DNA from 4 places in the Pseudalkalibacillus sp. NRS-1564 genome. Region 3 is predicted to be linked to each of the others. Evidence: riboswitches for the same ligand, from Rfam matches in the RefSeq annotation. Region 3 holds a riboswitch; each other region holds the start of a gene.
What was found. A riboswitch is a leader RNA that binds a small molecule or an ion and turns the genes downstream of it on or off. The one in region 3 is predicted to bind S-adenosylmethionine.
Positions count from the first base shown of each region.

Region 1 (7,940 bases), on a different contig from region 3:
AAAACACTCTGGCCGTCACGCCTTTAGAGATAAAGTGAAGGATTTAGGTTTTGAACTTGACGAAGCGAAGATTAATGAGGCATTTGCAGACTTTAAAGATCTTGCTGATAAGAAGAAGCAGGTTACGGAAGATGACCTTTTCGCATTGTTAACTGATATTCAAACAGATGAATTTGTTGATAAATATGAGATTCATAGTATTCAAGTACAGTATGGAACTGCAAACATTCCGACGGCTACTATTTCAATTGAGAAGCCTGATGGAACCATGATTCAACAAGCTGGAACAGGATCGGGTAGTGTAGAAGCGATCTATAACACGCTTGAAGCAATGATTCCTGGCACACTTCAGCTTCAGGACTATCGAATTAATTCCGTCGGTGGTGGAAGAGATGCTCTTGCTGAAGTTCATGTGCGAGTCATGTATAACGGGGTTGAGTCGAATGGTCGCGGCACAGCGCAGGATGTTCTTGAATCTTCCGCTATTGCTTACTTGAATGCAGTGAATCGCGTTCTTGCTCGTGAAAGCTATCAAGTTAATAAAAAAGCGCACGTCTAACAGGGAGGTTAGAAGGATGAAGAGAAAAGTTGCGGTATTACCCGGTGATGGAATTGGTAAAGAAGTAATGGAAGGAACGATGAAAGTTCTAAATGCCGTGGCAGATCGATTTGGCCATACGTTTGAATTTCAACAGGGAAGAATTGGAGGGGCTGCTATTGATGAGGATGGCTCGCCACTACCAGATGAAACACTGCGTATCTGTAGGGAAAGCGATGCTGTTCTACTAGGTGCTGTCGGTGGTCCTAAGTGGGAAATTCTTCCTGGCCATCTTCGTCCTGAACGAGGTCTTCTTGGTATTCGAAAAGAACTAGGCTTGTTTGCGAACCTTCGTCCTGTGACGGCATTTGAAAGTCTATTAGATGCATCTCCACTTAAACCGGATCGGATTAAAGGTGTGGATATGTTAATTGTTCGCGAATTAACGGGTGGTTTGTACTTCGGTACTCCGAGTGAGCGTCGTCAAAATGGGAAAGAAGTTGTTGATACGCTTCATTACACAAGAGAAGAAATCGAACGTATTGTGGATCAGGGATTTGAAGCTGCAAGTAAGCGAAACAAGAAATTAACGAGCGTAGATAAAGCGAACGTTCTAGAATCAAGCCGAATGTGGAGAGAAATCGTTGAAGAAAAAGCGAAGAATTATCCTGAAGTAGAAGTGGAGCATATGCTTGTCGATGCGGCAGCAATGAAACTGGTTCAAAACCCGGCTCACTTTGATGTTATTGTAACGGAGAATCTATTTGGAGATATTTTGAGCGATGAAGCCTCGATGATCACAGGATCACTTGGAATGTTGCCTTCCGCAAGTCTTCGTAGCGACGGTTTTGGAATGTATGAACCAGTACACGGTTCAGCGCCAGACATCGCAGGGAAAAATCTTGCGAATCCACTGGCGATGATTTTATCAAGTGCAATGATGCTGAAGTATTCATTCGATATGAATGAAGAAGCGGAGTCAATCGAAAAGGCTGTGAAAGAAGTACTTGATGCCGGATATTATACGAATGATCTTGCAAATGGCTCGCCGAAAGCACTTGGGACAGACGCTATGATCAAGAAAGTGATTTATCAATTAGAAGAAGCGGATGCCACAGCAGGCATCATGGAAGCATACGCTTAATGACAAACAGGTAAGAGGAGGATGGGTGTGGAGCCGAAAACGATTATTGAAAAGATTTGGGATAAACACGTTGTGCATGAAGAAGAAGGTAGCCCGGATCTCCTATATATAGACTTGCATCTTGTTCATGAAGTAACTTCTCCGCAGGCATTTGAGGGTCTGCGGATGAATAATAGAAGTGTAAGAAGACCAGATTTAACCTTTGCTACTATGGACCATAACGTTCCAACCATTGCACGTCATATTATTAATGACCCTGTATCAAAAGTTCAAATGGAGAAGCTTGAAGAGAACTGTCATGAATTTGGAGTGGAAATCGCCGATATTAATCATCCAGATCAAGGGATTGTTCACGTCATTGGTCCTGAGCTAGGCTTAACGCAGCCAGGAAAAACGATCGTTTGTGGTGACAGTCATACCTCAACACATGGGGCGTTTGGTGCCCTTGCCTTTGGGATTGGAACGAGTGAAGTAGAGCATGTTCTTTCTGCTCAAACGCTATGGCAATCAAGACCCAAAACAATTGAAATACGTGTGAACGGACGCCTTGGTTCTGGGGTGACAGCTAAAGATTTAATTCTTGCTGTTATTGCTAAATTTGGTGTTAATGCAGGTACTGGCGCGGTTGTGGAGTACACAGGCGAAGCGATTCGAAATATGACAATGGAAGAACGTATGACTGTTTGTAACATGTCGATTGAAGCTGGCGCAAAAGCAGGGCTTATTAGCCCAGATGAGACGACCTTTTCCTATTTAAAAGGAAAAAGACATGTTCCAGAAGATTTCGATCGAGCCGTTGTTGAGTGGAAAGAGCTCGCATCTGATCCAGGGGCAACGTATGATGAAGTGCTCGAAATTGGAGCTGACGAAATCGAGCCACAAGTAACATGGGGGACGAATCCTTCAATGGGATCTTCTGTTTATGCTCGCGTTCCTTTCCCTGAGGATTATGCAGATCCAGGTGACCAAAAAGCAATTAAGCAAGCACTTGCCTATATGGATCTTAAACCGGGAACACCTATTCAGAATATAGATATTCAATATGTTTTCATCGGATCGTGTACGAATTCACGATTAAGTGATCTGCGCTCAGCTGCTGATATTGTTCGTGGTCGAAAAGTTCATGAAGGTGTGACAGCTCTCGTAGTACCTGGATCTAAATCAGTGAAGGATGCAGCTGAAGCAGAAGGGTTAGATACAATCTTTAAAGAAGCTGGGTTTGAGTGGCGAGAAGCAGGATGTAGCATGTGTCTTGCGATGAATGATGACATTGTTCCACCAGGCGAGCGCTGCGCGTCTACATCTAACCGTAATTTTGAAGGGCGTCAGGGGAATGGCGCTAGAACACATCTTGTCAGCCCAGCTATGGCTGCAGCTGCTGCCATTGAAGGCCGATTTACAGACGCTAGAAAAATAAAACCTCTTGTAGTGTAAAAGGAGTGAGACGTCCTGGAACCGATTAATAAATACAAAGGGATCGTTTATCCCCTTGAGCAGGTTAACGTAGATACAGATCAAATTATTCCGAAGCAATTTTTAAAGAGAATTGAACGGCAAGGCTTTGGTCAGTTTCTTTTTTACAATTGGCGGTTTGATGATGATGGTCAACCGCGTGAAGATTTTAATTTGAACGAACAACAATACCAGCATGCTTCTATTCTAGTGTCGGGTAAAAACTTTGGGTGTGGTTCATCAAGAGAACATGCTCCATGGGCCCTTCTAGATTATGGTTTTCGAATTGTCATTGCGACAAGCTTTGCTGATATCTTTTATAACAACTGTGTAAAAAACGGTATACTTCCTATCGCTCTTGATCAAGAAACGATCTCGGAGCTTTTTCAAAAAGCAAAGGATGGATACGAACTTAGCGTAGACCTAAGTAAACAGCAAGTAATTGATGGAGAAGGACTAAATGCGTCGTTCGAGATCGATCCTTATTGGAAAGAAATGCTGTTAAATGGATGGGATGAAGTATCTCGAACTTTATCTCTCGAAGATAAAATTAAATTATATGAAGAAAAACAACTTGTAGGAGAGTGAATGACGTTGGGAATTACCAGGAGAAATATAACGTTCATGTCGTAAAAGCAATGGAGAATTTGCTGGAAGCCGTCCACAGGACCCCGCTTCAGCAGTCGACAACGCTTAATGATTATACAAATAAAGATGTCTTCATGAAGATGGAAAACCTTCAACGAACGGGTTCCTTCAAACTTCGAGGTGCCTATAACAAAGTTGCGTCGCTAACGGATATTGAGGCAGCGCGAGGGATTGTTGCTGCATCGGCTGGAAACCATGCTCAGGGAGTGGCGCTTTCTGCTAGAGAGCGTGGAATTAAAGCTAAGATTTATATGCCCGTCCATACACCGACAAGCAAAATTGATGCGACGCGATCTTATGGAGCAGAGGTTGTTCTTGAAGGAGAATCGTATAACGAAGCGTTTAGTGGAGCGGATCGTGAGCGTGTTGAGAAAGGGGCCACATTCGTTCATGCTTTCGATGATCCTGAAGTAATGGCAGGACAGGGAACGGTTGCACTCGAAATGATGCAACAATGTCCTGACTTAGATACGATTCTCGTACCTGTTGGAGGTGGAGGATTGTTAGCTGGAATGGCGATGGCGATTAAGTCGTTCTTTCCTCACGTGAAAATCATCGGAGTCCAGGCTTCTGAAGCATCTGCGACATGGAATCGATTTAAAGGTACTGGTCCTCTTGTCCTTCAATCTGTCAAATCGATTGCAGACGGTATTTCTGTGAAAGAAGCTGGAAAATTAACTTTTCCAATTATTGAAGAGCTTGTTGATGATATGCTAACCGTGTCAGAAGTAGAAATTGCTGCAGCGATTGTCTTTATGCTTGAGAGACACAAAACGCTTGTAGAAGGTGCGGGTGCTGCATCGATAGCTGCTGTCTTATGCAAGTCAAATCGTTTAGAAGGTAAGAGAATTGGTGTTGTTGTTAGTGGAGGGAATGCGGATCTTGCGAAAATATCCCTTTATAAACAACTTTCTCAACGAGCGAAAACCATCAGGCGAATAAGCTGATGGTTTTCTAATGGGATTCAAAGTATATATTTTAGATTATTCCGACTTTTTGCTCAGTAATTGACACTCATAAAGTACCATGCTAGAATTCATTTAGCACTTAACCACAGTAAAGTAATAACAACTATATATCTCTTATTCAGAGAGGTGGAGGGACTGGCCCTATGAAGCCCGGCAACCGTCAAACGACTCGTTTGAAAAGGTGCCAATTCCTGCAAAGCGATTGCTTTGAGAAATGAGAGGAAGACATCGATTTATCAAATGCCTTTCTGCTCAAAGCAGAAGGGCATTTTTTTACTTTACTATACAAAGTGATAAGCGAATTAGGCTTCTAAGTGCACAGAAATAAAGAACAAAGGCATGGGACTGAAGTCCTTTTTCAGGTAGCTGATCATGCAAATGCATAAAGGATGTGAGACATGTGATTGAGCTTAAAGGCATTAATAAGACCTTCTTTTCGAAATCCGGGAAGGTGGAAGCCGTTAAGGATGTTAACCTTGAAGTCAAAAAAGGCGAAATATTTGGTGTTATTGGCTACAGTGGTGCTGGGAAAAGTACGCTAATTCGAATGCTTAACCTTCTTGAGAGACCTACTGATGGGACAGTCACAGTAGCTGGTAATAATCTATCTTCTCTTAATGGGAAAGATCTTCGTGCAGCAAGACAGGAAATCGGTATGATTTTCCAGCATTTTAATATTCTCTGGTCAAGAACGGTACGTGATAACATCGCCTTTCCTCTTGAAATATCAGGTGTTCCGAAAGAAAAGAGAATGAAGCGTGTTGATGAATTAATTAACCTTGTTGGACTCGAAGGTAGGGAAGGAGCTTATCCTTCACAGCTAAGTGGTGGACAAAAGCAGCGAGTGGGTATTGCGAGAGCACTTGCTAACAATCCAAAGGTTTTGCTTCGTGATGAAGCTACTTCTGCTTTAGATCCTAAAACGACGGATAGCATTCTAGAACTTCTGACTGAAATTAATCAGAAACTTGGCCTAACGATTGTCCTCATCACGCATGAAATGCACGTCATACGCAAAATTTGCCATCGTGTAGCCGTTATGGAGAATGGACGAGTAGTGGAGAATGGTTCTGTCCTTGAAGTTTTCCACCATCCACAGGAAGAGATTACGAAAGACTTTGTTAATCAGCTAAGCGAGCCTGAAGAAATGAAGGAATCGATTGCACATCTGGCAACGAGTCAGGATGGAGAACTTGTTCAGTTTACCTTTGTGAAAGGAAAAACAGGTTCACCACTTGTGACAGAGTTGATTCGTGAATTTGATGTGGAAGTCAACATTATTCAAGGGAAGATTTCTCATACACAGGATGGTCCTTATGGAAAACTTTCTGTGTTCCTTAAAGGGGAACCAGCTGTGGTAGAAAAGGCCTTGAATTATGTGCAGGCCCAAGGTGTTAAAGCGGAGGTGATTACGAATGACTGAATCGTTATTTCCTAACGTCAGGTGGGAATCTATGTGGGAAGCCACTCTACAAACAGCGTACATGACGGCAATTTCGGTTCTGGCAACGTTTATTCTCGGAATCCTCCTTGGTTTATTGTTGTTTCTAACAGGTAGAGGGAACATATGGGAAAACAAATTTGTGAATAGTATTATTGCCGGAGTCGTGAACTTATTTCGCTCCATACCATTTATCATTTTGATTATCTTGCTGATCCCTCTTTCGGTTTACATTATAGGGACGATGCTAGGTGCTAATGCTGCCCTTCCAGCCCTTATTGCAGGAGCAGCGCCATTTTATGCGAGGATGGTTGAAATTGCTTTACGTGAAGTAGATAAAGGGGTCATTGAAGCTTCTCAGTCAATGGGAGCATCCAATGGTTCGATTATTTTTAAAGTGCTTCTACCAGAAGCAATGCCAGCCCTTATTTCAGGGATTACTGTGACGGCGATAGCTCTTGTAAGCTACACCGCTATGGCTGGTGTTGTAGGCGCAGGGGGTCTCGGAAACCTAGCTTATCTTGAAGGTTTCCAAAGGAATAATCCTGATGTGACACTTGTTGCAACAGTATTGATATTAGTAATTGTTGCGATTCTTCAGGTTTGTGGAGACATTGCAACACGAGTAATAGACAAAAGATAATGAGGAGAAAAGGAGAGATTATGATGAAAAAGTTTTTATCGCTAATCGTAGTTCTTGCTCTTGCAGTGCTTGCTGCGTGTGGGAATAATGGCGGAAGCAGCGAAGGTTCTGGTGACGGTGAAGATTCGAAGAAAATCGTAGTAGGTGCCTCAAACATCCCCCATGCTGAAATTCTTGAAGAAGCTAAGCCGATGTTAGAGGAAAAAGGAATAGAGCTTGAAATTAAAACATTCCAGGATTATATTCTACCTAATAAGACGCTTGCAAATGGTGAATTAGATGCAAACTATTTCCAAACAATTCCTTATATGGACTTGCAAATGGAAGAAAACGATAATTATGACTTCGTGAATGCTGGAGGCATTCATATCGAGCCAATCGGTGTTTACTCACAGGATTACAAGAGCTTAGATGAGCTTCCTGATGGTGCTCAGATCATAATGAGTAACTCTGTTTCTGACCATGGACGTATGCTCTCATTACTTGAAGCACAGGGTCTTATCACATTAAAAGAAGGCGTAAAGGCTTCAGATGCAACGGTTGAAGATATTGCTGAAAACCCTAAGAATATTGATTTCAAAACAGATGTTGAGGCTTCACTGCTTCCGCAGATTTACCAGCAAGGTGAAGGTGATGCAGTGATGATCAATACAAACTATGCGATTGATGCAGGGCTTAATCCTCAAGAAGATGCCATCGCACTTGAAGATTCAGACTCACCATATGTGAATGTGATTACAGTAAACAAAGGTGACGAAGACAATGAAGCGATCAAGGCGTTAGTAGAAGTTCTTCATTCTGATGAAATTCAGAGTTTTATTGAAGAAGAATACGATGGCGCTGTTGTACCAGTAGACGAATAAGAAAGAAAAAAAGGTTCTCCGCCAAAACGACGGAGGACCTTTTTTTAATTATTTTAATGTTGGAAAACTGGCTTCATCGCTTCTTTTAACGTTTTTGCAGAATGGTGCAATTGGTCTAGCTCGGTTTGATCAAGGTCAAGTTCAATAATTTCACGAATGCCGTTGTTATTTACAATCGCGGGTACGCCAATATACAAATCATCTAAACCATATTCGCCTTCAAGTAACGTAGAGATGGTAAGA
Region 1 covers NZ_JBITPM010000047.1:9,814-17,753, forward strand. Annotated here, with positions in the region: gene ACIFPW_RS20740 (2-isopropylmalate synthase) at 1-559, shown strand, start outside; gene leuB (3-isopropylmalate dehydrogenase) at 576-1,682, shown strand; gene leuC (3-isopropylmalate dehydratase large subunit) at 1,710-3,116, shown strand; gene leuD (3-isopropylmalate dehydratase small subunit) at 3,132-3,722, shown strand; gene ilvA (threonine ammonia-lyase) at 3,719-4,729, shown strand; SAM riboswitch class I at 4,862-4,971, shown strand; gene ACIFPW_RS20765 (methionine ABC transporter ATP-binding protein) at 5,151-6,173, shown strand; gene ACIFPW_RS20770 (methionine ABC transporter permease) at 6,166-6,834, shown strand; gene ACIFPW_RS20775 (MetQ/NlpA family ABC transporter substrate-binding protein) at 6,858-7,697, shown strand; gene ACIFPW_RS20780 (L-lactate dehydrogenase) at 7,751-7,940, opposite strand, start outside.
Region 1: it holds a riboswitch for S-adenosylmethionine, as region 3 does, so the genes downstream of both, ACIFPW_RS20765 (methionine ABC transporter ATP-binding protein) here and ACIFPW_RS14750 (homocysteine S-methyltransferase family protein) in region 3, are expected to answer to the same signal.

Region 2 (7,940 bases), on a different contig from region 3:
AGGTTGATGCTTTCCACTACAGATGGGTTTCCGACAGCAAACCCAACACGCCATCCTGCCATATTATACGTTTTGGAAAGAGTATAAATCTCAATTCCCACATCTTTAGCACCTTCTGTTTCCAAAAAGCTTTTAGGACGTTCTCCATCGAATCCGATCGCTCCATAAGCAAAATCATGAACGACACAGATGTCATTGGCATCCGCAAACCTAACCGTTTCATCAAAAAAGCTTTTCGTTGCTACAGCAGCGGTAGGATTGTTTGGATAATTTAAAAACATGAGCTTTGCTTTTGCAAGAGCACTCTCTGGGATCGCGCTATAATCAGGCAGAAAATCATTTTGTTCAAGTAACGGCATCATTTGCATATCCGCTTCAGCCATCGCAACACCAGACCAATAATCAGGATAGCCAGGATCTGGCACGAGCGCCACGTCACTTTTATTTAACAAACATTGACTGACTTCTACAAGGCCAGCTTTTCCACCAAAAAGGACGGCTACCTCTTTCTCCGGATCAAGCTCAACACCAAACTCTCGCTTATAGAAGTCAGCCGCGGCTTGTTTCAGAAAAGGTTGTCCCTTAAATGGCGGATACTTGTGGTATGCAGGGTTTTCAGCTGCCTGCTGCAAAGACTCGATAATATGCGCAGGCGTCGGCTGGTCAGGATTTCCTTGGCCAAGGTTAATAATGTCATATCCCGCCTCTACATAACGGTTCACTTTTCCAGCAAGCTTCGCAAAAAATTGTTCTGGTAAACGTTTAAGTGCATCTGAAGTTTGAAATTGTTTCAAATGGAATCACATCCTGTTAAAATTTTCGAGAAATTCTAATAAGTTATGTTATCTTGGATACACAACCATGTAAAGGTCAATTTCTAAACATGTAAGGAGGACAAATCAATGAAAAACCTTGCCCTGTTGCAATTTGATATTGCTTTTGGCAATCCAGAAAAGAATTTCTCTAAAGTTGAAGAGCTTGTTTCTAAGGCGGTGAGTGACAAACCAGATATCATCGTTTTACCAGAATTGTGGTCCACAGGTTATGATTTATCTCGTCTTGATGAAATTGGAGATACTGATGCAGAAAAGTCGATTGCTTTTCTATCTCGCCTCGCAAAAAAACGACGTAAATATTGTCGGGGGCTCCATCGCTAAGCATCATAACGGCGAAGTAACGAACACCATGCTTGTGTTCAATCGAGATGGGCAGCTCGTTCATGAGTATAGCAAAGCGCACCTGTTTCGTTTGATGAATGAAGAGAAATTCCTCGTTTCTGGAAATGAAAAAAGTCATTTCACACTTGAAGAACTCCCATGTGCCGGGTTCATTTGTTATGATATTCGCTTTCCTGAGTGGCTTCGCCTTCATGCAGTTGAAGGTGCCCAAGTATTGTTCGTACCAGCAGAATGGCCAAAGCAACGCACCGATCATTGGCGAGCATTACTTATCAGTCGCGCGATTGAAAATCAGTGCTACGTGATTGCTTGTAATCGTGTCGGGGCAGATCCTGATAATACGTTTGGAGGACACTCATTGATCATTGATCCGTGGGGAACAATTATCGCAGAAGCAGGAGAAGAAGAAGTTATTTTAACAGGTTCTATTGACGAAGAGGAAATGTCATCAATCCGGAGTCGCATTCCTATCTTTGAAGATCGACGTCCAGATATTTATAAATAATATTCAAAATATTATTGACAAACATGTTCCTTTCTCTGTAACATACATTTCAAGCGAAAAAATTGTAAAATAATTTCATAAACTTTCTCTTATCAAGAGCAGGCTGAGGGATTTGGCCCTATGACGCCCAGCAACCGACCTATTTTTAAGTCCAGATGAATCCATGACTTAAATGGCACGGTGCTACTTCCAACAGGATGATATTCATTCTGGAAGATAAGAGGTGTGAAGTATCTCTGTCTTCAAGCCTCTTTCTTCGGAAAGAGGCTTTTTTTATGCCGAAATTCCGATCTTCATGCAATACAACAACCATAAATAGTTGAAAGGGGAATTTTACATGGGTATTCAGATCACTTCAGGGTACACACCGTTTACAAGCGAAACAGTTGTGCAATTTTTAGAGCATCACGAGCTTTTGGATCGCACCGCTCCCGTTCATGTAAAGGAAATTGGCGATGGCAATTTAAATTATGTCTTTCATGTTCAACACAAGAAAACAGGACAATCCTGGATCGTCAAACAAGCCTTGCCTTATGCCAAAGTAGTTGGCGAATCCTGGCCGCTTACACTTGATCGGTCCAGAATTGAAAGCGAGGCGCTCAAGCAAGCTCACTCGCTCGTTCCTGACTTTTCTCCAATCGTTTATTTGCATGACGCTGAAAAAGCCGCAACGGTTATGGAAGATTTATCAACGCACACTATTTTACGCAAAGGACTTATTGAAGGACGTATATATCCTGAACTTGCAAGAAACGTCGGTACCTACCTCGCTCATACGCTCTTTTTCACTTCTGACTACGGTCTTGGTTCGGCAAATAAGAAAGAGCTTGCCAAACGGTTTAGTAATCCAGACTTATGTGGCATAACAGAAACCCTCGTATTTTCAGATCCTTTCTACAATGCCGAAAGCAATGCCTTTACAGAAGAGCTTCGAGCAGATGTTGAATCGCTGTGGGAAGATGACGATTTCCTCACTGAAGTGGCCTCCCTCAAACACTCTTTTTTAACAAAAGGAGAAGCTTTGATACATGGGGACTTACATACAGGTAGCCTGTTTGTTACGGAAAGCTCAACCAAAATAATCGATCCAGAATTTGCTTTCTATGGGCCAGCTGGTTTTGATGTCGGTGCTTTTATCGCCAATATTGCGCTTAGTATCCTGTCGCAGGAGGCCCATAGATCAGAAGAAGAGAAAGAAGGATACCTCGCTTATTTATTTGGCGTCACTACCGAGGTTTGGAACGTATTTGAATCTACTTTCCGATCATTATGGGACGACCATCTCTCAGAAGATAATCGTTATTCGAGAGGATACCTAGACGCTCTTCTACAATCTATTTTTGTCGATAGCATTGGATTTTCCGGCTGTAAAATCATCCGAAGAACGATTGGACTTGCTCATGTAGAAGAGATCGAGACGATCAGTGATCCAAGAGTAAAACTCGCTGTGGAAAAAAAGGCGCTTACCCTTGGAAAAAAACTTATTTTAGACCGAAAAAGCATCACTTCGATTGAACAATACATTAAAGCAATCAAGGAGGTCATTTAAATGACTGTTATCTCATCACTCCAGTGGAAAGGTGATCATCTCTTACTCCTCGATCAACGGCATCTTCCACAACAAGAGATCTACCTTAAGCAAACGGCAATCGAGGATGTCTGGAATAGCATTTCTGCCCTTGTGGTCCGCGGAGCACCAGCCATTGGAATCGCCGCAGCGTATGGTCTTGTTCTTTGGAGTCAGCATGTTCAAACAAACGAAGCAATAGCGTTCAAAACAGCGCTAGTCAACCAAGGAAAATATCTTGCCTCCTCTCGTCCCACTGCAGTTAATCTCTCTTGGGCGATCGATCGCATCATCCGAGCTAGCTTTTCCTTACCAACAGTTCAAAAAATGAAAGAAGCTATTCTGCACGAAGCACTTACTATCCATAAAGAGGATGAACTTGTCTGTCAGCGTATCGGAGAACATGGTCTGAAGCTATTAAATAATGGGGATACCATCCTCACACACTGCAATGCAGGTGGGATCGCAACAGCAAAATACGGGACTGCTCTTGCGCCTCTCCATCTGGCAAAGGAAAACGGTCTCTCCATCTCTGCAATTGCAACAGAAACCAGACCAGTTCTACAGGGTGCTCGATTAACCGCATGGGAGCTTGAGCGTGCAGGTATTGACGTTACGCTTATTACAGACAGTATGGTAGCTCACGTATTAAAAACAAAGAAAATCGCTGCAGTAATTGTTGGTGCTGATCGGATTGCTGCAAATGGTGATACAGCTAATAAGATTGGTACGCTCGGCCTCGCCCATATCGCAAAAGCATACAACGTTCCTTTTTATGTTGCTGCCCCCATCTCAACAATTGACTACTCGATCCCTGACGGAGAAGCGATTCCGATTGAGGAGCGAGACCCGAAAGAAGTCACGCACTATAAAGGTGAACGTGTTGCAGCTGAAAACATTGGTGTATTTAATCCTGCTTTTGATGTGACGCCAAATGAATTACTTAACGGAATCATTACGGAGCACGGTATCGTTCGAACACCGTACGCTGAAAACCTTGCTCATCTTGCTTTCCCACACGCTAAAAACACGGAGGTACATTCATGAAACGCTTAGGACTTATTTTATCCATTCTTCTTCTCGTCGTGCTTGCAGCTTGTACGAGTGAGCAAGATGCCGTAAGTGCACCAGAAGCAAGCAATACGGAATCAAGTGAGGCAACTGCGAACACAGGTAAAGAAACGTCTAAAGTTTCTTCAGACATTCCAAAAGAAGTTCAAAAACCTATCAAATTAGCAGCGATTATGCAAGCATCCCTCGGTACATTTTCTTCCCAGTACGTAAAAGGAGTTGAAGATCAGGTTGAAAAATTTGGCGGAAGCGTTCAAGTTTATAATGCTGATAATGACCTTTCCAAAATGGCTACACACCTTGATACAGCCATCAACCAAAAAGTCGATGCGATCTTAATTGATCATGGCCGAGCAGATGCACTCGAAGCTGGAGTGAAAAAAGCTGTTGATAAAGGCATACCTGTCGTTGTGTTTGATAGCGATATTAACGTGCCAGGTGTAACGGTTATTGATCAAGATGATTATAGTCTTGCATGGAATACATTAAAAACGCTTGCTCAAGATTTAAATGGCGAAGGAAATATTGTCTATGTATGGGTGGGAGGATTCGCGCCCATGGAGCGACGAAATGCAATTTATGAGGCCTTCCAGGAACGCTATCCAGAAATCAATGAAATCGCTAAGTTCGGGACCGCGAGTGCTAATACAGCACTTGACACCCAAACCCAAATGGAAACTATTCTAAAGCAATATCCAAACAAAGGTGATATTGATGCTGTATTTGCCCCATGGGATGAATTTGCGAAAGGCGCTACTCGTGCCATTGAGCAAGCTGGTCGAGAAGAAATCAAAGTTTACGGCATCGACATGAGTGACGAAGATCTCCAAATGATGCAAAAGGATAATAGCCCATGGCTTTCATCTGCCGCTACTGATCCGGCGGAAGTAGGACGTGTTCAAGTACGTTTTGCTTATCAGAAAATTGCTGGAGAAGAAACGCCAGAGATTTTCTCACTTGATCCGCATCTAGTAAAACAATCTGATTTACCAGAAGAAACCATTTCAATGAGTGAATTAGGCAATTACGTCGATGACTGGGGCTCTTCTGACGCAGCTATTTCTCCGTGGATGGAGAAATTAACGCAACAGGATGATAGCAAATGAGTGAGTTATCCATTCAAAACATTTCTAAATCATTCGGAAATATCCCTGTATTAAAAAACGTCTCCCTAACGATTCGTTCAGGCGAAGTGCACGCCCTGCTCGGTAAGAATGGAGCTGGTAAAAGCACGCTTATGAAAATGGTTTGTGGAGACTATGAACGAGACAGCGGTTCTATTTTACTTAACGGAGAACCTCTACCGATTCATACACCTTCCGATGCAAAAAAAAGCTGGCATCGGAATGGTTGTACAAGAAGTCGATACGGCTTTGTTTCCTACCCTATCCGTTTCTGAAAATATTTGGGCTGACTCAATGAATAAATCTCCTTTCAAACGCTATTCTTCTAACAAAGAACGGCAACGAACAAGAGATTTACTTAACTCTCTTGGTATTACTTTAACACCTGATAAACTGGCTTGCGAATGCTCGCTGTCAGAGAAACAAATGATCTTAATTGCTCGAGCAATGGCACAGGAGACGCAATATTTGATCCTGGATGAACCAACTGCTCCACTTAGTGTAGAGGAAACAAAGCTATTATTTCATCTTATTAACAAACTGAAGAAGAAAGGCGTGGGGATGATTTACATTTCTCACCGCATGCCAGAAATAGAAGAAATAAGCGACCGTTTTACGATTTTACGAGACGGCAAAGTTCATCTTTCCGCTGAAACAAAAACTGTTTCAGCGGATGAGATCATTTCCAGTATGGTTGGATCAACCCTTAGAAAAAAAGAACCCCGTCAAACAAAGAGCACGAGTCATGCTTTAATGCGGGCTGAGAATCTCTTTATACCCGAGACTGGAAAAACAGTGAATTTCTTATTGAATCATGGAGAAATCATTGGCGTTGCAGGACTTGTAGGTGCAGGAAAATCGGAAACAGCATTAACCCTCTTTGGAGCAACAAAGCATACAAGAGGATGTGTTCACATTAACAACCAAACATACCGCTTTCGCTCTCCAGCTGACGCGATTAAAGCCGGGATTTGTCTTGTACCAGAAGAGCGAAGAAAATCGGGTATTCTACTCGATTTCTCATTATCAGAAAACCTAACGCTCCCTTCTCTACGGCGTCATTCGCTCAGAGGATTCCTTAATCGAAAAAAAGAGGAAAATTATTCATCCAGGCAAATAACGCAGCTCGGCATTAAAGCAGCTTCACCTAAAGAACCGATCCATCATCTCAGTGGGGGAAATCAACAGAAAGCAGCTATCGGAAAATGGTTATACGATGATCAGAAAGTATTTCTCTTTGATGAACCAACAAAAGGCATTGATGTGAAAGCCAAAGCCGAAGTGATAGCTCTAATAAAAGAGCTTGCCGATCAAGGGAAAGGGGTTTTATATTTTTCCAGCGAAATCGAAGAGCTTCTTGATCTATCAGATAGAATCCTTGTCATGTACGATGGCGAAATTACCGCCACGCTCACAGGTGAAGAGATGACAGAGGAAGCCATTATGCAAGCAGCTACAGGAGGTAGGAAGATTGAAATCAGCAGCTGAACTCGTACAAACACAAAACCCAAGAGGGATCGCCTCACCATTCAAGGATAAAGTGATCAGCTTTTTCGTCAAATATGGTACGTTACTCGTCATCGTTGGACTTATTCTCATCTTCACTATTCTTAACGATCGCTTTCTTACTTACAGTAACTTTGCGGATATCCTTCGCTCCATTTCAATTGTGACACTCGTTGCACTCGGTGTTACCTTTACATTAATTGTTGGAGGTTTTGACTTATCTGTTGGCTCAACCGTTAGTCTCGCTACTGTTGCGAGCGCATCTGCATTAGTCTGGTATCGGCAAGAACTTCTCGTCGCTCTACTCATTCCTATTGTGATCGGGATAGTGATTGGCTTAATAAATGCCTTCATTACAATTAAAATCAGAATCCCTGATCTTCTTGCAACGCTAGCCGTTATGTATATCGTGAATGGGATTCAACTAACTTATACGAAAGGTTTTTCCATTTACAACAATATGCCTATGAGTGACGGGACAACCGCCCCAGGCAAATTCATTCCATCTTTTCTTTTTATTGGCCAGGGCGAAATTGCGGGTATTCCTTTTCCCGCGATTTTCATGATTGTTTGCGTCATTCTCGTTCACCTTTTTCTCACTTATACACGAGCGGGAAGATTACTCTACATGACAGGCAGTAATCGAGAAGCTGCAAGATTATCAGGTGTTGCGGTTCAACGATTTCGTATGCTCGCCTACGTACTTAGCGGACTGTTTGCCGGAATTGCTGGAATTGTTCTTGCTTCAAGAATTGGAACTGGTCAGGTTTCTGCCGGTGCACCTTTACTTATGGACGGCGTTGCCGCAGCATTGATTGGTTATTCTGTACTTGGTTCGGGAAAACCAAATGCATTCGGTACGTTCATTGGAGCTGTCTTAATTGGAATTCTCTTAAATGGGCTAACAATGTTGAATGTTCCTTATTATGCTCAAGATATTATTAAAGGCACGATTCTGATTGGTGCCCTAGCATTCACGTTTTATCAAA
Region 2 covers NZ_JBITPM010000044.1:11,318-19,257, forward strand. Annotated here, with positions in the region: gene ACIFPW_RS19580 (pyridoxal phosphate-dependent aminotransferase) at 1-794, opposite strand, end outside; partial or broken gene ACIFPW_RS19585 (carbon-nitrogen family hydrolase) at 903-1,683, shown strand; SAM riboswitch class I at 1,770-1,906, shown strand; gene mtnK (S-methyl-5-thioribose kinase) at 2,021-3,232, shown strand; gene mtnA (S-methyl-5-thioribose-1-phosphate isomerase) at 3,233-4,297, shown strand; gene ACIFPW_RS19600 (sugar ABC transporter substrate-binding protein) at 4,294-5,427, shown strand; gene ACIFPW_RS19605 (ATP-binding cassette domain-containing protein) at 5,424-5,720, shown strand; gene ACIFPW_RS19610 (sugar ABC transporter ATP-binding protein) at 5,668-6,933, shown strand; gene ACIFPW_RS19615 (ABC transporter permease) at 6,989-7,940, shown strand, end outside.
Region 2: it holds a riboswitch for S-adenosylmethionine, as region 3 does, so the genes downstream of both, mtnK (S-methyl-5-thioribose kinase) here and ACIFPW_RS14750 (homocysteine S-methyltransferase family protein) in region 3, are expected to answer to the same signal.

Region 3 (7,940 bases):
CGTGCGTCCTCTAGCGTGTTAGGAAACACAAGGACATCCGCACATCCACCCATTCTTGTATACGTATGTGCATTTAATGGCTCATTTATCTTCAGTTCCGCACTGGGTAAAATGGAGCGGAGTTCATTTAATACATTTTGATTATTCATAGGCTACCTCGCTTATAAAACAGTTCGTTTTCATTGTGGTTTGAGTTCAATAATGTTTCATGGACATATTCAAACACATTTAAAATAATAACACAACTACTTGATAAATATGATGTTTTTCATAAAAGAAGCCTTTAATTCGAAAAGAATGTTAATTGGAAAGCAACTTATATAGCGGAAAAATCAATCTCAGACATCGTGATTGGAAAAATGCTGTTATCCTATCAAATGCATAAATCATTGTATTCGTTACTCTTCTACAGATACTGTTACTAATCGTCGCCAACGTTATCAAAAATAATCAGCTTATAGAAAAAATGTAGTAGATATAATATCCTATGTATGAATGTATTTTAATACTGTAGTACAGGTGTACAGATAGGGTTTTTGGTAAAAAAACAACAACCGGAGAAATTAAGTTCTCCGGTTGTTGTTATAAATTAGGCCTTTGTTCGATAAGCCGTATTGTTATCTTTCAATGTCTCATCCGTTCCAAACAAAAAGTGCTTTTCCATATTTGGAGAATATACCGAGTTTACAGTTGTTCTGCCAACTGTTTCAGCCACCTCTCGCAGCATACTTGGAGAAGCCCCGCAACAGAGTCCCAAGTAATTGACCCCAACCAGCTGTGCCTCCTTAGCCCATTCCGCTAGTTCATAGCGATTGCAATAAAGCGGGTCTAAAGAGGTTGGAAAGGTCGTCTCTGTTGGCAATGTACACGCACAGCCACCGTCTGGTAAGTTAAAGAATGTTGGGTGTTCTTCTGTTGTACGATAAGGGATTGGAAGAGCACCAACATAGCCGTTAACAGACTGTCTAATTTTTTCAATGTAAGGCTGCATTGTGGCAGGCCCTCTAAAACAATTCATGCCAACAACTAGTGCACCTTGCTCTTCTAATAAACGGCAAGCTTCCTCAACCGTATAGCCGTCCCTTAAAATGTTCTCACTCATAAGTCCGAGTGTAATCACAGCTTGAAGACCTTGCTTTTGAATCTCTTCTAGCGCTATTTTGGCTTCTTCATAGAAGTAGAAGGTTTCGCCGTTGATGAAATCAACGCCTTCTTCTTTGCTCCATTTCACCATTTCAGCAAAAATTGACCGAATTTGTTCCTTACTTTCCTCATCTTCAGGATCAAATAAGTTTGTATTTGAAATGTTTCCAGCAACTAGCGCTTCTTCTTCAGGGTGTTCCTTCGCAACTTCTTTAGCCAGGCGGATGGCTTGTCTATTGAGCGGTTCTAACAATTCTTCTTTTCCAATAATCCTCATTTTCTCTCGGTGACCATTATACGTAAAAGCAAGTACGACATCAGAACCTGCAAGCATATAATCACGATACGTTTGTTTTAGCGCTTCAGGGTTGTCTAGGGCAACTTCGGGTACGAATGATCCTGCTTGTAAATAACCACGACGCTCTAGTTCAAATAGATAACCTTCCCCGCAAATAACTGGACCATCTTGCAATCGTTCTTCAAGTGTTCTTTTCATGTGTAACAGCTCCTTTTCTGGATAAAATAAAAAACCCTCTTCTTAAACAATAAGAAGAGGGTTTGCTAACATAATCCTCCTCTTATCTTCCAGGTGATATCACCTGTAGGATTTGGCACCAGCTTCAACTGAAGTTGAAAGGTTGCCGGGCATCATAGGGCCTATTCCCTCCGCCGCTCTTGATAAGAGTGTTGATTTAATTTTTGAACATGTGTGAAATTATAGACCGGTTAACTGGAAATGTCAATCACTTATCTGATAATTACGAAATGTTAGGATATTCACTTACTTTTCAAACGATAGATGCGATCTTCACGTCCTATCGGCTCGACTGACATTGATCCAGATGCAACAAATGAATCGAGGTAGGTACAAACAGCATAATAAATTTTTGGTTTCTTTGTGGAGTATCTCTTGTCTTGTACCTTTCCTTCCTTAATCAAAAGCTCACAAATCATTAGGGCGCTTTCCATACCTTGCTGAATATAGGAGTCTATCGCTTCCTGTGTTGTAAATGAAAGGTCCCCTACAAAATAGGTTTCCTTAGGTTTCTGGCTTGTCTTTTCTTGTAATGGTTCTTGAACTTCTTCCGCGAACAAATCAAAGGAACCTTGTAATTCCTCTTCTGATTTCGGTTCTTCCTGGTTGCTTTTCGGTTTGACTACTTGTTCTACAGTGTTGCTCCCTCTTTGAAAAGCTTCTTGGTCTTCACGATAAGATCTGATTAAACTGTTTAGCCGTTTTTCTTGTAGATCTAGTAATGGAAGATTTAATGAAAGTGGCTGTTCAATGTCTTGTGGAAGGTTCAATCCTTCAGGAATGTCGTATGTAGGATAGCCGTTCTGTCTTTTCAACAGTAGCTCATCCAACTCGTAATCTATTTCCATAAATCCCTTCACAACTTCTCTCACAATGGAAGCGGGTAATCCGGTATGCTCTTCGAAATGATTTATCCCGAAACGCCGCGTTTCCCCTGTTTTTGCATGTCGAACAACATATTGATACCGTAAAGAGCGACCGCACTCACATTTCAAATCATCTGAAATGAAGCCTGCATCGATGTAATCTTCTAGTATCCAATCATCAAGCAGCATCCTGATTTCTTCATCCGTTGCTCCACTTGGAATCATCCGGCCTTTACTTCTAGCAATGACATTCGCGAAAGTCGTTTTCTTACCGCGTTTAAGAAAATTCATTACATACGTTTGTTGTTCATTTGTCAGATCTGAAAAAAGCTCATCTCTTTGGGTGCTTGTCAGGCTTTGTGTCATATAAATCCCTTTCTGTACGATAGTAATGCCATTATATCAGTAAATATTCCACTATTGTTTGCATAGGATAAATTCTTAAAATAAGAAACGCCAATCCTGATGAATTGGCGTGAATTCGTTCTTAACGATGGCGGCCGTGCTCGCCCTTATGATTATGATGATGCTTTTCTTTTTTCTGTTTCGTTAAGTCGAGTGTATATTTAGCGAAACCATTTTCTGTTTCATCAACAAAATGAATCGTTTGAATGCTTTCCGCATAGGTTTTGGCTCGTAACGAGGATTCAAAAGTGACGTTCAGTTTCTTCTTATTGACTGTGTGAAATGACCAGTTCTGATCAGCTGTTGGATTAATTGTCTTGTTTTCAAGAATATAGTCAATTAAAATTTGTCTATTCTCATCAGGTGAATCAATGACAATATTCGAACCGTCTAAGTGCGGGAAATGCCCACCGCCTGTTGCTCTGTAATTATTTGTAGCGACGATAAAGAACATATCTTTCGTTACCTTTTCTCCGTTGTATTTTAGCGATTTAATTCGATTCGCATCAGCATTTACTACACTCCCACTCATATCATATTTCGCCGGTTCAGTAACATCGATTTGATAGGTAACGCCATCAATCACATCGTAGTTATAAGAAGGGAAATCAGGATTAATTAAAGGCTGTTCCTGTTTATCTTTTTTGTTGATCACATTAAATTGGCCTGCTGACATTTCAAGCCAATCCTTCAGTTCGTCACCATTTAACAGCACCGCTTTCAGTGTATTCGGATATACGTAAAGATCAGCTGTGTTTTTAATCGCAATGTCCCCAGCAGGAATATCTGTATAGTAGGACGAACCCCCTCGACCGCCCGCTTTAAATGGAGCGCCTGCGGATAGAACTGGAATACCTTCATATTCGGTACCCTGAATATTGTTTTCTACATACCATTTTTGTGCATTGGTTACAATCTGGATGGACGGATCATCATTAACGAGCGCAAAGTAACTGTTTATGGGTGCAGTTGTTTCACCGACAGCTGTTCGCACATAATCAATTGTCGCTTCATGATCGTCTTTCACTGCATTCACGATATCCATGTCTGCTTCAACAAGTGGTGTTTTCGTTACTTTATCATAGATGGGACGAGCTTCAGATTTGGAATCGTTCACTGACCATTCCCCATTATCTTCCGTTAAAGATAGGTCGATTACCCCAAGGTGGTCTCCCCAGTAACCTGGCTCGACGGAAGCGACTCCATTAATGGTTCCTTTTGTATTATCCACTCCCTCAATTCCTTGAAAGCTGTTATCTCCAGGGAATACTTTGTGGGCATGTCCAAATAAAATGGCATCGATGCCTTCCACTTCGCTTAAGTAGTAAACGGCATTCTCGTCATTTCCTTGTGGTGCTGCTTTCTCAAAGCCAGAATGAGGTATGGCGACAATAATGTCGGCCCCTTCTGCCTTCATTTCTGGCACGTATTTATTAGCTGTTGCAACAATATCCTTTACGATCACATTCCCTTCAAGATTAGCCTTATCCCACTGCATCACCTGTGGAGGAACGAATCCGATCACGCCTACTTTCAGTTGATGTTCCGTTCCTGAGTCATCTTTCACGGATTTATCAAGAATTTGATAAGGAGTGAAATAGTTTTGATCATTTGATGGATCATTATCGTGGTCATCTACATACACGTTCGCATTTATGTATGGGAAGTTCGCGCCGGCTAGGCTTGTCTGAAGGAAATCGAGACCAAAATTAAATTCGTGATTTCCAATGTTCCCTGCATCATAATCCAGAAGGTTCATGGCTTTGTATACAGGGTGAGTATCCCCTTTCTTTGGAGGGTTGATTTTTGCAACGTAGTCACCAAGCGGATTTCCCTGTAGTAAATCGCCGTTATCGAATAAAAGACTGTTCTCAACTTCACCACGAGCTTTGTTAATTAATGTGGCTGTTTTCGCGAGTCCAAACTCATTCGTAAGCTGATCCTTATAATAATCATAATTTACGATATTCGTATGAATATCAGTCGTTTCCATGAGGCGTAGGTGAACATTCGCATTTGAGGCTTCTGCTTGAGCTGGAGTTTGAACAATAGGTCCGGCAATTAAACCGATCGATAGCGCAGCAATAAGTGTTTTACGAAACTTGTTGTTATTCATATGTATTCCCCCTTAAGTATTGAAGCATTTTACCCAATATTAGTTTACCTACAATTGTTAATAAATGTTTGGAATTCAAATAAAAAGTTTGAAAATAGTAGAAAATGCTTCAGGAGACACGGGTGAATGGACCTAATTAAACATTTTTTCAAGTTTAATCAACTTAATTCGTAAAACTTGGACATCCGTTTATACATGTACATATCCTGGGACATACATTGAGGATGTAAAGAAAAAATAAAAATCTTCAGGAGGAAATACTTTATGTGTAATTCAAGTCCATCTTCATCATTTTGCTGTCCTGCCCCTTGTTCAACACCGAACTTCTTCGGTAACAATCCAACGTTGATGGCGATTAAAAGATGCCTTCCTATTCGTACTATATGTCAAGATGAGGCAGCACCAGTTCCAGTTGACCTGCTAGTTGCTCCAGTAGGTACTCCAGCACCTTCACTAGCTAGTGGGTTTTTATCAATTATTAACACTAGTTCAGTAGCAAATGATTGTGTTATGACTCTTATTGTAACGGACGATACTGGCGCTGCAACGGAGTATACGATTGATGCACAATCTTCTTTAGTATTAGAACTAACGAACGTAACGTTGATTCAAATTCAGTGTACTTCTGCTGCACCTCCAACTCCAGATGTTTTCTGTACAGCTACAGTTGAAATGGATCTTCAATATACGGCAGGACTATAATATATTGCACTCGATGAAGTCTTACGACGGAGAGTGTTTTTTTATATAGTAAACCATTATTAGGAATTATTATCATACTTAATTTTTAAAGTCTACTTGGACGCTTATCTATACAAAACAAATGTCCATGCATTTACTATATAAAAGGAAGTTTAAGGATGTGCTCTTATGTCAAGAAGTAAATCGTTGTTTCAAGAAGATCACCCCTTATGTGAAAAGCGTCGCCCCCATCAATCAAAAGGAGAGCTGGTGGAAGAAAATATCTGTGGTGTCTTTCGAATTGATCCACTTCTCAACCCTTATGCCCCAATATGGGAGGCGGTTGGAGATATAGGACCAGTATCAGGAACTCTATCAATTTATTACGATGGTGGGGTTTGTGAGGAAGTCGAGGTTTTAATAGATCACTGTCATGAAACCGCATTTTATGTGCCAGAGGGAAATACGAGAACCAGAACATATCAACAACTGTGTCAAGTAACGATTGTTGCAAGAGATCGTCGAAAAGAAAACGGTTCTGTTCACCACCCCCATGGGCATAAGAAGCACTCCGTCTGTACAGGGCGCTATTGTCTAACTATTTATTACCATGTTAATGGATATAAAAAGAAGTCACATAAGAAACAAGACTGTGTGAACAAAGAGTGTCATGGAGGGTGCTGATCAATTCTATCAGCCCTTTCTATTTTCTTTCAGGCATAAACGATAAGGATCCTCTAGCCCCCACGACAATCCTTTTTGAAATGACTTGACCATTCTCTTCTTCAAAAATGAGATACAATTTATTATCATCAATTTCTGCATTGAGATAGGTAGCAGATGGATAGAGCTCTTTTAAGTTTTCTTCATCATAAACCTTTACAAGATCACCGTTTTGATCATAAACGTCTAATCTTGATAATTGATCGTTCGTCATGATGACGTGAAGATAATTGTAACCAGATCTTACGCTTGCTTCCTCACCACTTAATTCGAAGGGTGGATTTGAGCGGTTATAATCGGAAGAAATACCTGAAGCAATCCATAAAAAGAGAAAACAAAGGACAATAATAAATCCTTTCATAATTCATCTCCCATATATAAACATCTATTTACTAAAAATAAACGTTTTTGTTTACAGTGTATGCTTCCCCCGGTTGAGAGTGTGTCAATTATCATACATAAAAAGACGCACCGTTAAAGGTGCGTCTTAATTGAATTATTTACCTGCATTTTCAAGTTTCTTTACTTGTTTACTGCGAAGCTGACCGCATGCAGCATCGATATCTGTTCCGTTCTCATGACGGATTACACAGTTAATACCGTTTTTCTTAAGCGTATCATAGAACGCAAGAATCGATTCTTTTTCACTACGCTGATAAGAGTGGTCATCAACTGGATTGTATGGAATCAAGTTTACGTAAGAAAGATGACGTTTGTCAGCGAGAAGATTCGCAAGTTGTTTCGCTTCTTCTACGTGATCATTGACGTCTCTCAACATAATATATTCAAACGTAATTCTGCGGTTGGTTTTCTCAAGATAGTAATCAATCGCAGGCATTAATTTTCCAAGTGGATAAGCCTTATTGATTTTCATAATCTTCGTACGCAGCTCATCATTAGGAGCATGTAGAGAAATCGCAAGGTTCACCTGAAGATCTTCATTGGCAAAGTCGTAAATTTGCTTCGCAAGACCACTTGTTGAAACCGTAATGTGGCGCGCGCCAATACAAAGTCCTTTTTGAGAATTAACGATGTGAAGGAAATCCATCATATTATCATAGTTATCGAAAGGTTCACCGATTCCCATAATAACAATATGACTTACGCGTTCTTCTTTCGCCTTTTCATCAAGTGCGTGTTGCACATTCATGATTTGCTCAACAATCTCACCGCTTGTAAGGTCACGGCTCTTCTTAAGAAGTCCACTTGCACAGAAGGAACAACCGATATTACACCCTACTTGTGTTGTTACACAGACAGATTGACCATAATGGAAACGCATGAGTACCGTTTCAATAACGTTCCCGTCTTGTAATTTGAACAAGAACTTGATCGTACCGTCAGAAGATTCTTGCTTGATTTCTTGCGTTAATGTCTGGATCGCAAAGTTTTCTTCCAAAAGTTTGATACAGTCTTTGTTTACGTTATTCATTTGAGAAAATTCTTTAACACGCTTTTTATAGAGCCAATC
Region 3 covers NZ_JBITPM010000031.1:16,865-24,804, reverse strand. Annotated here, with positions in the region: gene murB (UDP-N-acetylmuramate dehydrogenase) at 1-149, opposite strand, end outside; gene ACIFPW_RS14750 (homocysteine S-methyltransferase family protein) at 590-1,639, opposite strand; SAM riboswitch class I at 1,719-1,828, opposite strand; gene ACIFPW_RS14745 (DUF3895 domain-containing protein) at 1,921-2,910, opposite strand; gene ACIFPW_RS14740 (bifunctional 2',3'-cyclic-nucleotide 2'-phosphodiesterase/3'-nucleotidase) at 3,032-5,065, opposite strand; gene ACIFPW_RS14735 (hypothetical protein) at 5,330-5,767, shown strand; gene ACIFPW_RS14730 (S-Ena type endospore appendage) at 5,936-6,430, shown strand; gene ACIFPW_RS14725 (hypothetical protein) at 6,450-6,830, opposite strand; gene rlmN (23S rRNA (adenine(2503)-C(2))-methyltransferase RlmN) at 6,966-7,940, opposite strand, start outside.

Region 4 (7,940 bases), on a different contig from region 3:
GATTTCATCCCACTCCTTTGATAACACCTCTGTTTTACCAGTTTCATTGGTTTCACTATTCCCACATGCAACAATAAAAAGTAGCGTTGCGAAAATAAATGTAAACTTTCGCTTCATCTAATTTCCCCCTCATATAAACTATCCTAGCAACTGAAAGACATATTTGACGAACTTGATTGTGTTTCATAGTCAGGCATCATCTATTTTCCCATTATCAGTATACCTTTTTTATAAACATGATGCTGTAACGCTCCTTACATCTCAAACTTTATTAAAACCATTTCCTATAGCGTAAGTACGACAAGTTCATTGTCCTTTTCACGAAGAAAAGCAATAGCCACTTTGGCTATTGCTTTTCTAGCGGGTATGTTAGGCTACCCTATCATCTATTCCCTTAGCTTTTCTGCATTTTTCTACGAACAATTACGCCAGTTGCAGCCATAGTTGCAAGAATGGCTGCAACAATCCATTCGATTGGCATTTGCTGTTCAGCTGTACCACCCATACCTGTTTTAGGCATATCAGTTGGCATAGCTTCCATAGCGAATTTGTCCGGGAATTGGTTTACGAAAGCACCAGAAAGTCCCTTTGCCGGCTTATACATATGAGCATAAGCTTCACGAACCGAATCATAAGCTGCATCGTAGTCTTCCGTAGTGTAGCTATCAAACGCAGATATTAATTGATTCACATGCATTTGTAAACCTTCAGATAATGGTCCCGCTTATAATCTACCTTCAGTTGCTGTTTCAAGAAAACTTGAGAAGTCTGCACGATAGTCTTCCAGCGCTTTTAGTGCTTTTTCTTGAGCAGCTTCATCTTCAGCTCCTGTCGCTTGAACATATTCTACAAAGTTACCGATATGTCCAGACCACATTTCTTTAAATTGATTTCCTGCTTCTTCACCATATACAGAAGTTATCGCAGCAGCTAGATCATCCGTATTCTCGCTTAGTGCAGCTGCAGATGCATCAAAGTCTTCTGATCCGTCGATTCCGTTCTGCATTGTCATCATTGCAAGACCAGCATGTTCAGATAATAAATGACCTAATGTTGCACGAAGATCAGATGCTGGTGTTACGGCTTTTGTGTTCTCGAACTTGTCTGGGAACTGATCAGTAATGGCACCAGAGAATCCTTTAGCCACCATTTGCATGTGAGCAATCGCTTCACGTTCTTTCTCGTAAGCCATCTCATAATCACCTGCTACATAGCTATCAAATGAACCAATCAACTGATTAATGTGAGCTTGAAGTCCTTCAGACAATGTTTCAGCTTGAAGTCGTTCTCCTGTTGCATTTTCCAAGAAATTAGAGAAATCTTCTTTATAACCATCTAAGCTATCTAAAGCTTTTTGTTTTGCATCTTCATCTTCATTACCTGTTGCTTTCACATAGTCAACGAAGAAACCGATATGATTGCTCCAAATTTCATTAAATTCAGCTCCTGCTTCTTCACCATAAACGGATGTAATCGCAGCTGTAAGGTCTTCCGTGTTTTCACTTAAGGCACCAGCAGAAGCTTCAAAATCTGCAGAACCTTCAGCTCCTTTTCTCATTGTTTCTACTGCAAGATAAGCATGCTCACTTAGTAAATGGCCAAGATCAGCACGAAGATCAGCACCTGGTGTTTCTACTGTAGGCTTGTCCATTTGCTGGTCGTGGTCAGAGGCAAATGCTCCAGCAGTTGGTATTAAAAGTGAAAAGCTAAGCGGAACAATTAATAGTCCCTTTTTCCAATCGATCACTTTCTTTTTCATATTCTTGTTCGTATTCATTTTCAAATCCACTCCCCTTAATTTTGATTTACACTTAGCTAACGGAGGGAAGATCCATTTAGATCATTCTTTTTTAAAATTCTTCTCTTTTTTTAATTACCAGAGAATAAAAAGTCAGCAAAACCCACACATACTAAGGTTCTGCTGACTTTCAAGTTTTAACTATTTTTTTATAGATATGATGATATTTAGAATGTGATAATAAACTACCTTTTCCTCAATCAATTCTATATGTGTTAATCACGCCCGCTTTTTTAAGAAAAATTAATCAAACTCTTTTTTCTCCCATTCATCTTCCGGTAGTCCCAAATCCTCTCCAGAAAACCTTTCTTCTTTAAATGGATCGGCATGGTTATGAAATCCGTTTTGTTCCCAAAAACCAGGTTTGTCTTCATTGATAAATTCTATACCTCTGATCCATTTAATACTTTTCCAGAAGTAAAGATGCGGTACAACTAACCTGAGAGGCCATCCGTGTTTTGCCGTTAATTTCTCTCCATCGACTGAGTGGGCAAGAATAACATTATCTCTCATTAAGTCAGTGAGGTGAATATTCGTTGTATAGTTATAGTCACCATGTAGCATAACATGGTTCGTTTTCGGTACTATCCCATATGCGTTCATAAAATCCTTAATCAAAACCCCTTCAAAAGTATTATCAAACCTAGACCACCTTGTGACACAGTGAATATCACACTTTACTTTCTTCTGTGGTAAGGCAAGTATGTCGCTATAGGAAATGATCACTTCCTTATCAATTTCTCCAAATACACTTAGGTTCCATGTCGACATCTCATACACAGGTACATCACCTTCATGTAGAATAGGGAACCTTTCTGTAAGTACTTGCCCCGGTGGCAGACGATCACCATACTTTTCACTTGCATCTGGAACTTTCATTTTGCGAATACGGTCAGCTTTTTTCAAATTCTTCACAACCCGTCTCTCATTTATTGAATCGTCTAAAAAAACTCTTCCTAACTAATAAGGAAGAGTTCGCTTCAGAGCTCTTCCTTATCTCTCAGAGCATAGACTCTGCTGGATTTGGCACCTTGTCTATCAGGTTGCCGGGCATCAAAGGGCCAGTCCCTCCGCCTCTCTCAATAAGGAAATTAAAAATCTAATTTTGATTCATTCTATCGGTCTATTTAGTATTTTGCAATTATTGTTTTAAACGAGGTTTTTCTTCATTTCAACAAATTGAAATTCTCCCCCATTGGTTTGTTGCATAAACAGATGAGTGATTTGAAATCCAGCCCTTTGATACACTTTTATGGCTCGTTTATTAAATTCAGCTACTGCCATTCCAAAGGAAGTTGGACGATACAATTCAACTGCTTTTTGAAGGCCAGCCTCCAAAAAAAGAAAAGCCTTCTCCTTTTCCAACATTATCGGGACACATTCCTAGGCCAATTTCTATATGGTTGTCTTCATGCTCATGAAAACTAAAAAAACCAATAAGATGATCCCTATGGTAGACGCTCCAATAATTTTCATTGCTGGCTGCATCTTCCCGGAACTCTTTTAGATCTTCAAGATCCTCGTCCATATTATAAAATGAGTATAGCCCATCATAGTTCCACGAGATAATTCGCTCGACTTCTTCTTGACTTATTAACTTAAATTGATATACCAATACTCTCCCTCATTTCTGTGTGATTGAAAAGGAAAAGCCCCATGCTGGGAAATGCATGGGGCTCACACTTTATATTTTAAGGGGGCAGGAACCGGGGAAGTCCCTGCAAAAATAGTGTAGCAAGTTCCAAGGGCATGATGATTGATTATGAGTTGTTTTTCACATTCTTTTAATAAATGAAAAGAAGCTGGACAACTATTTATAAACCATGATCGTTTGAAGTTCTCGAAATCCAATGTCTTTATAAATGTATTTCGCGAAGTTAGAGGAATACACATTCAAACGAATTTCCTCATATCCCTGTTCTTTGAAGTTTTCAATACTCGCTTGAACGAGCTGCTTAGAATACCCTTTCCCACGAAACTTTGGAAAAACAAATACATCATAAATGAACCCATGCTTGCTTTCTGTAAAATAATCCGTGTTTTCTCCAAGTAATACCCAGCCAGCAATTTCCCCTTCGTCGCGATAAATGAGGTGGTAACCACCTCGATCAAGAATGGATGATACAATTTCAAGTGCTTTCTCTTCTTTTACGATACCGGGATTTGTCGTTCCTTCATTAACAGATTGAATGGAATTCGACAAAATAAAATCTCTTTCTTCTATCGTCGCTCGTTCGATCACATAGTTTCCCTCCATCATCAAAATCATTCATTACTCGTTTATTCTTGATGCAAGAACCTTATTCCTCCCATAAGTAAGATGCATATTCTTACCAAATTTATTTTTTTGTTAAAGCATAGACGCATGTATCAGTTAGTTTACTGCCATCAATTGAGACATGGTCGTTTCGTAAAATAGCCTCAAGTTGAAACGATTGTTTCTCGGCAATTCGCCGACTTCGCCAATTTGTCGCATTACAACGAATTTCTAGCCTTCTAGCGTTTAGCTCTGAAAAGGCGTAATCTACAATGCCTTGGACCGCTTCAGACATATAGCCTTGACCAGCGTATCTAGAATCAATCCAATAACCGATTTCAAATTTACGAACGTTCCAATCTATTCGATGTAACCCTGAGGAACCGATAAAATCACCCGTCTGTTTATGGAAGAGTAATAGTCGAAGATCCTCCCGCTTTAAAAACGCTACGTGAGATTCGCGGATATTCGCTTCAACATCTTCTTCCATTTGATCTATATGTGCGAAAGGCATCCAGGATTTAAGCTCTTCTAACGAGGCATCAATTGATTGATGAACCGAAGCACCATCCCCAGGTAGTGGAGAACGTATATGTAAACGGTCAGTGCTAAATTTATTTGGTATATCAAGTAAAATGGGTTCCATGGAACTATTCCTCCAACAACACTAAAAGATGTCAGAATTATATCATTAATGAGAAACCTGTCAAGTTATTGGTCTTTTCCGGCCAATGTCCCGCTACCATCTAATTGAAATCGAGAGACGAATTGACGGATCACTTCACGAGGATATGGTTTTCTTGCCCTCTCTTCAGGACTACTTGTACATATTGCTGCTACCTTAGGAATTTCTGCCGTCCTTTATCAATCCTCTCTCGCCTTTTCGATTGTTACCGCGGGGCAGCTTACTTACTTTTCATGGCATATGAAGCTTTTAAAGATAGCGGATCCGCAGCTAAACCCCTAAGTCAACCTAGCAGACCTTATTTTTCTTTATATCGAAAAGGGATTGTTATGAATATTTTAAATCCAAAAGTCTCTTTATTCTTTCTCGCCCTTCTTCCACAGTTTGTAAACCAGCAGGCGAATTCATCCGCTCTTCAAATGTTAATTTTAGAAGGGGTTTTCATTCTACAAGCCTTTCTTATCTTTAGTGCAATAAGCTTTTTTGCAGGAAAAATCGCATTCTATGTCGTAGAAAATCATGCCCTAGCTAGAAAATTCAATCTTGCAAAAGCTTTATTGCTTGCTTTAATTGGTCTTCAAATAGCCTTTAGCGATCAATAAAAAAGCAGCGCTTCTCATTAGAAAGCGCTGCTTTAATATTTTTTTAGTAAAATCTAAATTTACTGAGCTGTATAGCCACCATCAATTAGTAGGGCTTGACCTGTAATGCTCTTCGCTGCATCACTTGCGATAAACATTGAGTAATCAGCTATCTCTTTCACTTCAAGAAGTCTTCTTTGTGGTACAAGTGGATAGATTACTTCTTCTAGTACCTTTTCTAGCTCTACTCCGCGTTCTTTCGCTAGATCTTCCATCTGTCCTCTTACGAGTGGTGTATCAACATATCCTGGTGCCATGGCATTTACTGTAATACCGTGTTCCGCACCTTCAAGTGCAGAAACTTTTGTAAGGCCGATGACCCCATGCTTGGCACTATTGTAAGCCGCTTTCCCTGCGAAACCGATGACACCATTGATAGATGCCATGTTAATAATTCGCCCAAATCCTTGTTTCTTCATGATTGGAAATACATGCTTTGTTGCTATGAAAGGAGCTGTAAGCATAATATCCTGCATCATACGAAACTTCTCAGTTGGGAAGTTTTCTAATGCAGATACGTGCTGAAGTCCCGCATTATTTATTAACACGTCTAAGCGACCGTATTCTTCTACAGTACGGTCAATTGCTTGTTTAATTTCATCTTCATTAGTCACGTCTGCTTTAATACCAATAGCGTTATAACCTTTATCTCTTAGTTTCTGAGCAGCTTCTTCTGTTCCTTCTTCATTTATGTCAGATAGAACAACTTTTGCTCCATTCTCTGCGAACGTTTCACCAATTTCAAAACCAATACCTCTAGCTGCGCCTGTAATAAATACAGTCTTGTTGTTAACCATGAATATTTCCTCCTATTGTCAATCCTAAATTAAAATTATACTGTCACACCTCTCTATTCCCGCTCTACCTTTTAATAAACTAATCATTTTTGATTTATTTTCATAACTCCCACTTCAAGTCACTTCATTAAGGATTAGTTAGCCTATATTTAGATGTATTGATTTCTGGTTTATTCGAATGAAAGCTTAGTTTCAATCGCCCCATCAACATTTTGCTCAACAAAAAAATAACCCGGTGCGTTACTGCTCCAGGTTACGATTTGTATTAAAATGATCAGATGCTTCTTTATTCTTTATTGAGCCAAGTTCCTTCCCTAATATCAATAGTGACTGGTTAATTCTCCATATATAATAGAGGTCATTTACAAACTTTTTCAAATTTACATCTGCATATTCAACTTTTTCTGAAAGACCTTCAATATGCTCTCTTTCTTTATTTAAACTATACATCGTTAACCCTGTTTCACCTTTTAATAGTTTAAGTAATGTATGGACATTATGTTTAATCACTTCATTAACCTCGAAAAGTGTGTTCTCTGATCCTTCTATGATAGTTGAACGGTTATTTCGATTTGTCGAAGCCAATAGATGTTTAGCAAAATAATTAATCGCTGTTAGTACAGTTAACCAGCGTTCAATCCCTGATCGGGCAAGAATAGCAGGTCGATTACGAAGCGGCCTCGCATCTTCAACGATTTTTCGCATTTGTTCATCAATACCAAACGCCTGATTTGTAAAATTAAAATTCTTTTCAGTATGTGAAAAGGATTCAAGATAATCCGACACATACTCATTTAATTTATTAAGAAAATCTTCCGCAGTATCTGCAACCTTTTCACGTGTAGTTTTAGGATAGATCACTGCTGCCGCTAGAAAGCCAATGAATGCTCCTGCTAACGTATCAAACACGCGAGCTATTAGAATCTGTTCTGTAATCCCACCTAGGATAAAATCGTACATAATTGCGATTAGCATTGTCATCCAAAACATCATCATCGCATACGAAATGGATAGCAAATAAAACGCCATAAAGATACAGCAAAATAATGCAATTAACTCTAAGACAAGCCTTCCTTCAAGAAGATGCGCCAGGCCAAAACCTGCAACCGCGCCGAAAATAGTTCCCAGTGACCGTTGAAAAGCTTTTTGTAACGTCATTCCAACGGTATCCGTTCCTAAAAGTACTACAAATGCAGAGAGGAGAACCCAGTACTGGTGAGTAGGTGAAAGAAAATAACCTAAGAAAATAGCCACTGCGCCTGCTACGATAGCTTGGAGCGCCTTCTTTGTAGCTGCTCTTGGTTGATTTGATTTTTCACTTTCTTGAACATTTTCTTTCTTTACTTCTTCTGGATCGTCTAATCGAACTTGTTCTTCAATATTTGCCATCCGTCTAGCTCCGAGTTCGTTTGAACTTTCAATAAGATGATTGGCAATCGACTCTATTCTCCTAATTAACCATAACCAATCTTTATTTTGATGATTAGATATTCGTAATTCGATCAGCTGATTTTTTAATTCTTTGATAACGGTCTGTGTTTGCTTTAAGTTTCCAACGATATCGTGGCTTCGTAACACCTCAGCGTCTCTAATGGATTCAACGACTTTATATAGCAATTTTCTCACTTCATTATGTTCAAGTGCATGAAGTTCTTTCATTCTTTTAACTGCTGGGTAAAGTGTTTCAATTAACATTTCTGCATCAAAGACGTACATTCTAAGTTGCTCAGCGTCTATACCACTCCAGACTTCTCCTGGATCA
Region 4 covers NZ_JBITPM010000038.1:31,884-39,823, reverse strand. Annotated here, with positions in the region: gene ACIFPW_RS17045 (ABC transporter substrate-binding protein) at 1-117, opposite strand, end outside; gene ACIFPW_RS17040 (hypothetical protein) at 395-697, opposite strand; gene ACIFPW_RS17035 (copper amine oxidase) at 725-1,777, opposite strand; gene ACIFPW_RS17030 (sulfite oxidase-like oxidoreductase) at 2,042-2,704, opposite strand; SAM riboswitch class I at 2,789-2,887, opposite strand; gene ACIFPW_RS17025 (hypothetical protein) at 2,948-3,136, opposite strand; gene ACIFPW_RS17020 (GNAT family N-acetyltransferase) at 3,108-3,413, opposite strand; gene ACIFPW_RS17015 (GNAT family N-acetyltransferase) at 3,609-4,040, opposite strand; gene ACIFPW_RS17010 (GNAT family N-acetyltransferase) at 4,138-4,701, opposite strand; gene ACIFPW_RS17005 (LysE family translocator) at 4,806-5,342, shown strand; gene ACIFPW_RS17000 (3-hydroxybutyrate dehydrogenase) at 5,402-6,178, opposite strand; gene ACIFPW_RS16995 (FUSC family protein) at 6,419-7,940, opposite strand, start outside.
Region 4: it holds a riboswitch for S-adenosylmethionine, as region 3 does, so the genes downstream of both, ACIFPW_RS17030 (sulfite oxidase-like oxidoreductase) here and ACIFPW_RS14750 (homocysteine S-methyltransferase family protein) in region 3, are expected to answer to the same signal.